One region of the Butyricimonas sp. RTP31003st1_G1_RTP31003_210430 genome, then DNA from elsewhere that is predicted to be linked to it. Evidence: riboswitches for the same ligand, from Rfam matches in the RefSeq annotation. Region 1 holds a riboswitch; each other region holds the start of a gene.
What was found. Region 1 has a riboswitch for cobalamin ahead of AB5542_RS06295 (TonB-dependent receptor). Riboswitches for the same ligand answer to the same signal wherever they lie in the genome.
Positions count from the first base shown of each region.

Region 2: another riboswitch for cobalamin. It lies ahead of AB5542_RS11170 (PKD-like domain-containing protein); the one in region 1 lies ahead of AB5542_RS06295 (TonB-dependent receptor).
Region 3: another riboswitch for cobalamin. It lies ahead of AB5542_RS11200 (TonB-dependent receptor); the one in region 1 lies ahead of AB5542_RS06295 (TonB-dependent receptor).

Region 1 is NZ_JBCOSQ010000014.1:55,433-58,699, reverse strand. It holds gene AB5542_RS06300 (TonB-dependent receptor) at 1-567, opposite strand, end outside; cobalamin riboswitch at 673-874, opposite strand; cobalamin riboswitch at 1,055-1,265, shown strand; gene AB5542_RS06295 (TonB-dependent receptor) at 1,318-3,267, shown strand, end outside.
Region 2 is NZ_JBCOSQ010000031.1:28,327-31,593, forward strand. It holds gene AB5542_RS11165 (hypothetical protein) at 94-780, shown strand; cobalamin riboswitch at 950-1,152, shown strand; gene AB5542_RS11170 (PKD-like domain-containing protein) at 1,311-3,029, shown strand; gene AB5542_RS11175 (hypothetical protein) at 3,049-3,267, shown strand, end outside.
Region 3 is NZ_JBCOSQ010000031.1:41,108-44,374, reverse strand. It holds gene AB5542_RS11200 (TonB-dependent receptor) at 1-1,665, opposite strand, end outside; cobalamin riboswitch at 1,804-2,006, opposite strand; gene AB5542_RS11195 (leucine-rich repeat protein) at 2,166-3,267, opposite strand, start outside.

The sequences.
Region 1 (3,267 bases):
AGTAGCCCGTCTCTCATCCCAGCTACCATAACTGATACGAGCGTTAGCCGAAAAATCGGGAGACGCTTTCTTGCGCACGATATTCAACACTCCGCCCATAGCCGAATGTCCGGCCAAAATAGCGGCGGGTCCTTTCAACAATTCGATAGACTCCACGGCAGCCAAATCCCCGTAAGGCACGTTATTATTCAACGTCCGCTCATCGCGAATCCCGTCAATCATAACAACCGCACTCCCCTGGCCGCGAATAGAAAACTGTTGAAACTGCCCGTATTGCTTGTCTTTCGCTACAATTCCCGGCAAAAACTTAACGGCATCCATCAGATCAACAATTCCCTTCCGGTCAAGCATCTGGCTAGACAACTTGCTCACCGTTATCGGAACGAAACGTAAAGGCACATCCAATCCCAACAAATCAATCCTCTTCTTTTTCTGCATCACATCCACCTGATCGATACGGAATAAAGAGTCCGTGATACTCTTTTTCTTTCGCTTATCGTCCTCTTGAGCGAAAAGCGAACCGACGCACACAAACAGCAACAATGCTAATACAACAACTTTTTTCATACAACTATATATTAATAATGAATAAGCATTATTAACATAGTCTTTTGGGCAACATGAGTTTAAGGTAAAATCCATCTTTTTCCCTCTCGCTTTTTTTCCCGAAAGCTATGGTTTATCTTGTTCGGCAGGTCTTCTGACTTGTTCCGGATTTTGTTGCCTTCCCAGTTTATAACCAGTGACATTTGAAGTACAAAACCCCTTGTATAGGAACTTACAGCTGCGGGTACAGTCCCGGATTCACACCGGATTCCCTATTAAGCATCACCTCCATGACCGAAGGCTCCGCACCAAAACATGGCGCGAATGTAATATATTTTTTTATATTATACTTTTCAACATGATTTTTTTATTTCCATAATTCAATCATCATAACAAACTGACAACCAACCTATATAATAAAAACTCCAACAATATCCTTAACGAATCTCTATACCTTCTCCAGGTATCATTTTTCTCACCCAACCGTAACCTTTTGTCAAAAAATATATACATTTGTGCCGTCTTAGGTGATGTGTTAATGCTCAATTAACATACAAGAGGGAAACCGGTTAGAATCCGGTACAGTGCCCGCTACTGTGATGCCCGTTTCTCCCTAACGAAGAGATTCAAAGAAAGGTTCTTACACCACTGTTCGTAAGGACGGGAAGGTATCTTTCTTAGGCGTAGTCAGGAGACCTGCCGAGACAAACATAGGTAATAGCGTATTCTCGGGGCCAGGAATACTATTATAAACTTTAAAACTTAACCCGAATGAAAAGAATTGTAGTACTGACTACATTATTCATGCTGACTTTGGCAAGCGTCTCGCTAGGGCAGATCACGTTGAGAGGGAAAGTGATCGATGCAAAAAGCGGGAAAGCACTTATCGGGGCCAATGTACGATTAGTCGGAACAAGCATCGGAATCGCCACGAACAACAAGGGCGAATTCGTCCTCGAAAAAGTTCCCGACGGTACCTACACGCTCCGGGCCAGTTACTCCGGTTACGAAGTCAGTTCCATAAAAGTCAGTAGTAGCAAAAGTGACATTCTGTTCCAACTGAAAACATCACTGATCAACCTCGATCAAGTCGTTGTTTCGGGAACGGGAACTCACCGAAAATTAAAGGACTCACCAGTCCCCGTCGAGGTCATGACAGCCTCGGACATCAAAAAAGGTGGAATCTCCACCATCGAGGATGCCCTCGTGATGCTAAATCCCTCGTTTAGTTTCCGCCCAACGGCTATGAGTACAAACATGACCCTTAACGGAATGAAAGGAGATTATATCCTCGTTCTCGTGAACGGGAAGAAAATGACCGGAGACATTTCCGGTTACGTTGACCTCTCCCGGATCGACATGGGTAGGGTAAAACGAATCGAAGTCCTTAAAGGTGCAGCCTCCTCCCTCTACGGATCGGACGCTATTGCGGGAGTGATCAACATTATCACAGATCAGCCGCATGACGCCCTGAACATCGTGTCCACGACCCGATTAGGAGGCAAGGGCAGTTTTATCGAGAACGTCAACGCAGACATCAACGCTGGCAAATTCTCGTCCTCAACCTCTTATCAAAGGCGCCAATCTGACGGCTGGCAACTCAGTAATATCACAGAAGATAGTGTACCTACCCGTCGCAAAGTGTCTGATAAATTTCACTCGGACATCGTGAACCAACGTTTTGCCTTCGATCCATCAAAAAATCTGAACTTGTACGTGGAAGGAAGTTACTTTACCAAAGAACTCGACCGTCCCGTGAACAAGGATGCTAAAGACCCTTCCGGATTCGACTATGATATGTCATACGAGAACTACGCTGTGGGATTGGGGGGAAAATATCTGTTCGGTAATTCCGCTTATATTAGCTTGGATGTCAACGCCAACAACTACGAGTACTACAAAGTATACACCCGTGCCATCGAGTCCAAGGGCGACACGACCACCCACGTCGGAGATGAAATCCTGACCAAACGTCAACGCTACTTATCTACCAACCTAAAAGGAGTATTCAAGATCGGTAAGTACAACAAAATTTCCATTGGAACCGAGTACATCAAGGACTACTTAAAGAATCCCACCGATCTGGCGGAGAGTAAAGATGTCTATACGCTGGCTCTTTATGCACAAGACGAGATTCGTCTTTTCAAAAAACTCCAATTAGTACCCGGTTTCCGTTACATCTACCACGAGGCATTCAAGAATCAGTTTACGCCCAAACTTTCAGCCATGTACAGCCTAGGAAATTTCAACTTCAGGCTCTCTTACGCGGCCGGATTCAAGGCTCCCTTGTTGACGGACCTCTATTATTATAAGGAATCTGCCAAGAAAGGAAAATTAACCGTCGTTATCGGGAACCCCGATCTGAAACCGGAGAAATCGAATTACTACGCTTTCAACACGGAATATGCGGGAAAGTACTGTAACATCTCCGTAAACGGGTATATCAATGACCTCCGTAACGTTATAGAGTCAAAGAAATTACCCCTAACACCGGAAGACGAAGCCAACAAGGTCACTTCCCGAGAAACTTACGAGAATCTGGACAAAGCCCGGACACAAGGAGTTGATATTTCCGTTAACAGCTACCTCGGTGCGGGATTTTCTCTAGGTGGTGGATATAGCTACGTGGATGCCCGGGATAGGAAAACCAAAATTCGTTTGGAAGAAAGCATCCGTCACTCGGCAACCGTCAAGGCGAATTACATGCACGAATGGACAAAC
Region 2 (3,267 bases), on a different contig from region 1:
TACATGTAATAATTGATTTATTTAGCTTGAAAATGTAACTACATTGGTTTATTTATGTATCTTTGCTGGCGAGGAACATAAAAATAACAGGATATGGCGGAATTTGTAAATCCACTTGGAAAGATTCGGGGTAAGTTCGGTAACGTGATCACTTACGGGGGACCAAACGGGAAAAATTATTGCCGGGGAACAAGCATCTCGCGTAAACCGAGTCAGGAACCGCAAAAACGACAGTCCGCGGCTTTCGGGGCGATAACGGAACGGAAAGTATGGATGAGAAATGCCGTCCAGTTGGGATTTCCCGGAGGGAATGGTTACCCGAAAGGTTTTCGGGGATTTACTAGTGCGAACGTGATGGATGCGGTGACCGTGGAGAAAGCAAATCCGGAAAAACCTTTCAATAGCCGTAAGAAGGCAGTCAAGGAATTTAACGGGGTGATCAACTACGAGAAATTACGCATGGCAGCGGGGGCGTTGGTGATCCCAGAAATTCGAACCGAGGTTGATATGGAAAATCGGAGAATCTTTTTCACTCACGAGAAGGAAGAAATCGAGTCCGTTGATTGCTTTCTGGATGATAAGATTTATGCCGTGCTTCTTTGTAAGACAAAATATATTTGTCGTGTCGAGGAGTTGGGACTTCGGGGAGAGACGATAGAAAAAAGCGTGAACTTTTCAGAAAAAATAGCCGGGGGAGGCCTTGTCATTTATGCCTTTGCTAAAAATGCCGACGGGAAGGATGTTTCCGATTCGGTATGCTTGTGGGAGGCTGAATCGTAAATGAGCGATAGGAGATACGAAATATGGTGGAATTTCGTTTTATGAAAACGATAAGTCATAACGGGTTGTGTTATAATCATTCACAGTCATGTTAGGTCTCTATGAATGATAAATTTTGTAAAAATCTAGAATTATAACTTTAAAATCCGAATAATATTTGTTTTTTATATATTTTTGCGACGATTTTGGTGTCACACCCTGTTTCAGGCGTGTGGTGAAAAGGGAATCAGGTGAGAATCCTGAACAGACCCGCTGCTGTAAGCTCCGCCAAAGTCCATGAACACGACTCACATCCACTGTTTCGACACGAAATGGGAAGGGCGTTCAAGGACGGAGCAAGTCAGAAGACCTGCCAAAGTCACGAATCTAAAGCTTTCTGGGACTAGAGCTTGGATGAGGTAATTATATTCACTATTGTTAATGATAGGCGAGTACTGACTGTATCTGTTTTGGATACAGCGGTTTTGTCGTTTTTAGCTACAGCTTGAAACGGAAATAGCAATATTGGAAAATTGTTTAAATATATGATTATGAAAAAAGATGTTCAATTGAAGTTTGCGTTATTGCTGATGCTTTTTGTTGCGAGTTTTGCGGCTTGCGATGATGATGACGAAAAGATCGATGCGGGTAGTCCTGATTTCACGTTCAATTCTGAAACAGGGGAGTATAACGTGAGGATCGGGAAAGAGGTGGCTCTTTGCGCTCGCGTGAAAGATGCTGTGAATCCGGTGTATACCTGGAAACGGGAGGGGAAAATCGTGGCGGACGATACGGTGTATTATTTCAAGGGAGAGATTTTGGGGGAGAGTTTCGTGAATTTTCGCTTGGATGCAGACAATGGTAGCGTGGAAAAACAGGTGAAGGTGACGGTCGTTGATCGTTTAGCCCCGCAAATTAAGCTGGAATCAGCCGCGGTGGCTTATTGCGGGATCAAGAAAGAGTTTGCCGCGGAAACGGAGTACACGGATGAGACAACCACGTTTGAGTGGAGTTATGGAGGGCAGGTCGTGTCGCATGATTCGATCATGTCGTTTGAAGAGGAGGATATAAACGTGTACACTCTTGCCTTGAAGGTGACGAACGCGGATGGAGTTGATGTGAAGAATATCAACGTGTCAGTTATTCCCGAGGAGAAACCACTTTTGTTTTTCGACAACGCTCGCTACGTGTTGCCTTCCATGTTAGACAAGGCGATCACGATGACTTGTCCGATCGGTAAAAATGTGGTGTTGGCTCCTATAAAATTTGCTATTAGTGATCAGGCTGTTTACGAGTGGAAAGTTGACGGGGCGGTACAGAGCGGGCAAACTTCCGTTTGTTTTGATTTTAAGCCTTCCGTGGAGGGGAAAACGTACGAAATCGATGTGACAGCGACAGATAACGGCAAGACGGCTTCCGCAAAAGTTTACGTGGAATGTACCCCGAAAGAGGGAACGTATTTTCGGGATGTGACTCCAAAGAGTAGCTATATTTCCAATTATTGTTATGAATTTATTCCCGCACCCGGGCAATTCATTAATTTCCCGGAAGGTAAGACGGCGGAAGACGCCCGGATGGCTATCCAGTCTTCATTAGATGCCGGAAGAGGAGAAGGGGGGTATCTTGCATCTTTGGGTGCGTGGGGAGGATATTTCATCTTGAAATTTGATCACAGCGTGGAGAATGGTGGTGACGGGGAACCTGATTTTGATATGACGGGTAATCCTTTAGGCAAGTACTGGTGTGAGTGTGGTGTCGTGTGGGTGAGCCAGGATGAGAATGGTGACGGGGTGCCTAATGATACTTGGTACGAGTTGAAAGGTAGCGAGACGGGTAAGCCGGGAATCACGCAACGGTATGCGTTAAAATACTATCGCCCGACGGCAACCAAGCAGGATGTGTTGTCCATAGATAATGACGGGAATCTATCTTTCCTGAGAAGGAACGCTTATCACCCGAACTCGGGTTACTTCCCTTGGTTTATGGAAGAGGAGTATTATATTTTGACGGGAACTTGTCTCGGTAATCAGTTCTTGACGGAAGGAATTGAAACGAACTGGGGATTTGACTGGGGATACGTGGATAATATTAATGATCCTGTGGGATTCCGCATAGACAACGCCATCCAGCAGGATGGGACCCCGGCTAAATTGAAGTATATCGACTTCGTGAAAGTACACACGGCACAGATGGGACAAGGTGCGGCTGTCGGAGAGGTTTCAACGGAATCTTCTGCCGCGATCGATTTGCGTTTAAAAGCGAAAAAATAGTATCTAAAAATTATAGGTTATGAATAAAAATATACTTTGGGGAGTTCTTTTTTTCACCTTGGCTTTTATTGCCGGCTGTGAAGATGATGATGATCCTTTTGTCGGGAGTGATAATTTCATCACGTCTTTTATTTTGCAATCGGGAGAGACGTCTTACGTGGCCTCGTTCCGGGGGGATACCATACTGATGGAGACTCCCGAGAATGTTGCCTTGGGCGAGGTTACCCCGAATATCGTG
Region 3 (3,267 bases), on a different contig from region 1:
CTGAGCCTTCTGGTATGTGTAATTCACCCGGGCATCCAACAACCAATGTTGACAGAACCTCCAATTACTCTGCAAGGCAACATCAATACCTCGAATTTCTACCTCTCCCAGATTCACCATCGTCCAGCGAAACTGATTGGAAGTCGGCATGGCAATAATCTTATCCGACACCTCGTTATAGTAGGCATCCATCTGTACGTCCAGCCCCTGCAACACCCCTTTATCAAAGTTGCGATTATAAGTCACTCCCACGTTATACTGGTTCGTGTACTCCGGTTCCAGATTTATATTCCCGATAAAAGTATAATACAAATCATTCAACGTCGGCATTCGGAACACTCGCTTATAAAAAGCCCTCACGTTAAAATCCGCCACACGGAACGGTTGCCACGCCATCACGACCGTGGGTGTATATTCCTGCATATCATCCGCTGCCCCATTCGCCACCTTCGTCCGCTCATGCACGAAAGTCCCCAACACGCTTGCCTGAAATTTAAAACGGTCAAAATGCAAGGCCGTCGCCACGGCCCCTAAAGTCGTGTAACGGGTCGGATAGACAAAATCCACCAAATCTGCATTCAGCTTGTTCCACTGAAAATCCACGGACACATCCACGTTCCAAAAAGGCAAAATGGCAAACATATTGGCTGACGAAACATAAATTTCGTGTTGCCGGAAATGATTATTCACGTACATCGTACTCACGTCCAACCGGGGATCGGAAAGATAATGCAAATAATCATAGGCATACTTCGCGTTCATCTGTAAACTATAACCACTAAAATGCCTCAAAAAAGAACCTTGAAGGAAAAAATTAGAATCCCATTGACGATCCTGATGCTTGAACTTTCCCGGCTCTTCCCGTACCGATGCGCCGGGATAACCTCTTTCGGAATCATAAAAATATGCCTTAGCCTTCCACTCTCCGTCATTCATCCGGCCAAACACACCATACTCTGCCCGCAAAGCACGAACATCCCCGTTCTTACGAACCTCCGTCGTATCGTAACCATTCTTTTTTTTGTAGCTAAACTTATACTTTCCTGTCGTGTACATATACTCCGAACTAAAAGCCCCGCTCACGTGTTCCCCCAACCGATGTTCAAACAACACTGATGGATTCGCCACCCCGAAAGATCCCGTTTTAAAAGTAACCTTCGCATTATATTTCTTCCCGTCTGTAAATCTAGGTGTACGGCTTGTCATATAAATAGACCCGGCCGAGCCAAAATCTTTGGCAGACTGGAATATGGCACTCCGCTGCCCGTTATACAAAGAGATCGCCTCCATGTTATCCAGTGAAAAACGTCCCAGATCCACGGTCCCGTTCTGTGCGTTTCCCAACTCGATACCATCATAAAACACCCCCACGTGTTGGGTCCCCATCGCCCGGATATTCACGGTCTTCAAGCCCCCGATTCCCCCGTAATCCTTGATCTGCACCCCCGAAAAATAACGCAAAGCATCCGCAACGGAATGTACTGTCAACCTTTGCAACACCGGACCTTCCATCGTTTGAACCGGAATCACCTCCTTCTGAACCCGCTTGGCGGAAACAACAACCTCATCAATATTGTACACCTTTGTCGTGTCCACTTTTTGTGCCCACAAATAATTCCCAAACAAGGAACACCATAAAATTACACCAAAAACGATTAATTTCATTTACTCTGCCATTAAACGATAACAAATCCGATCATTCCATTTCCGGCGATCGCCTTCATTTGCAATCACCTTGGACCCAATCATTAATTCAAGAAAGATTTATTTTTCTTGCACCTCGCGAACTCTAGTCCCAGAGAGTTACGAACTCATGATCTTGGCAGGTCTTCTGACTTGCTCCGTCCTTGAACGCCCTTCCCATTTCGTGTCGAAACAGTGGATGTGAGTCTTGTTCACGGACTTTGGCGGAGCTTACAGCAGCGGGTCTGTTCAGGATTCACACCTGATTCCCTTTTCACCACACGCCCGAAACGAGGTGTGACACCAAAATCGTTGCAAAAATATATAAAATATAAAGACAGTAGAAGTTTATGACACTATTTTTCACTCTTTATTTCACAAAACAAAATACTGATAATCTACTACATAAACATACAACTAGGTCTGCAAAGCACATATTTTGACTTGCAGACCCAGCACGTTTACCATCTCACGGAAATAAACTACTCCTTTTTCCAGTTTCCATCCACCATATCTTGATATTGGGGATTATACCCGTTACCCGACACGATCCACTTGTCGGAAGTCAGTACCGGGATCACGCTTTTCAAGCCGGAGAAGTCGAATAACCCCACATTCGTCTTAATCTCCACAGCAGACGCCGACACGAGTACCGGAAAATTGACGTATTCCAAAGAGGCTGTTCTCGTCGTCCATGCGTTCAACGTCAACTTTCCCCCGATAGACATCAATGCCGGTGCATAGACACCATCCAAATGACCTCCATAAGAGTCATTCGTCCTAATATTGAAATCACCTTTCACCGTTTCCAACGCAGGCAGTGATAGTAACTCTATGTTACAGCAATGTCCGGCATTTAACGAACCGATTTTTGTCAGTTTCGGTAGATTTACCCGGGAGCGTCCTTGAATGTAAAAACCGAACTCCCCGTCAACCTCTTTCAAATTGGGTAAATTCAAATCATCCACGGCAGCCACAACCGTGAGGCTGAATTTCCCGGTCACTTTTTCCACATTCAACTGAACCGTCTCCGTACGACTACCGGATATCCAGAATTCAAAGAAATCTGTCGTCGTGACTTCCTTGATGCCCTTGATAACAATATTCGGGGCATAAAGAGATAAACGTTGCATGGAGATAGCTTCGTCACCGATCAAGGTGAGAGGCACATTGTTATTACGAACCTCAAGATAAGTCAAGCCGTCAATCTCCCGGATATCCAATTCCGAAACATTTGATTGACTAAAAGAGAGCGAACCGACAGATAGGGAATGCTCCAAGAAAGAGTAATCTTCGGCAAGGATTTCCGAGAAATAAAGGCTGGAAACCTTCGTAAGCGAACCAAGAGCAGATAAATCCGCAAGAGAACTCATGCTGCGGAAGTTAGCACTCTCGCCCACGGTAGTTAAAGCTTCCAACCCGTCGAGGCTCGTCAGGTTACTCAGATCTTGTATTTCAAGAGTTGAACCGATAGTTGCCAGAGATTTAAACCCTTCTAAATTTTCAAACACACCTTTGGACAAGGTAAATCTCCCGGTCACGGTCTGCAAGGAGGTGAAATCAATAGCCTGCAGGACGTTGTTG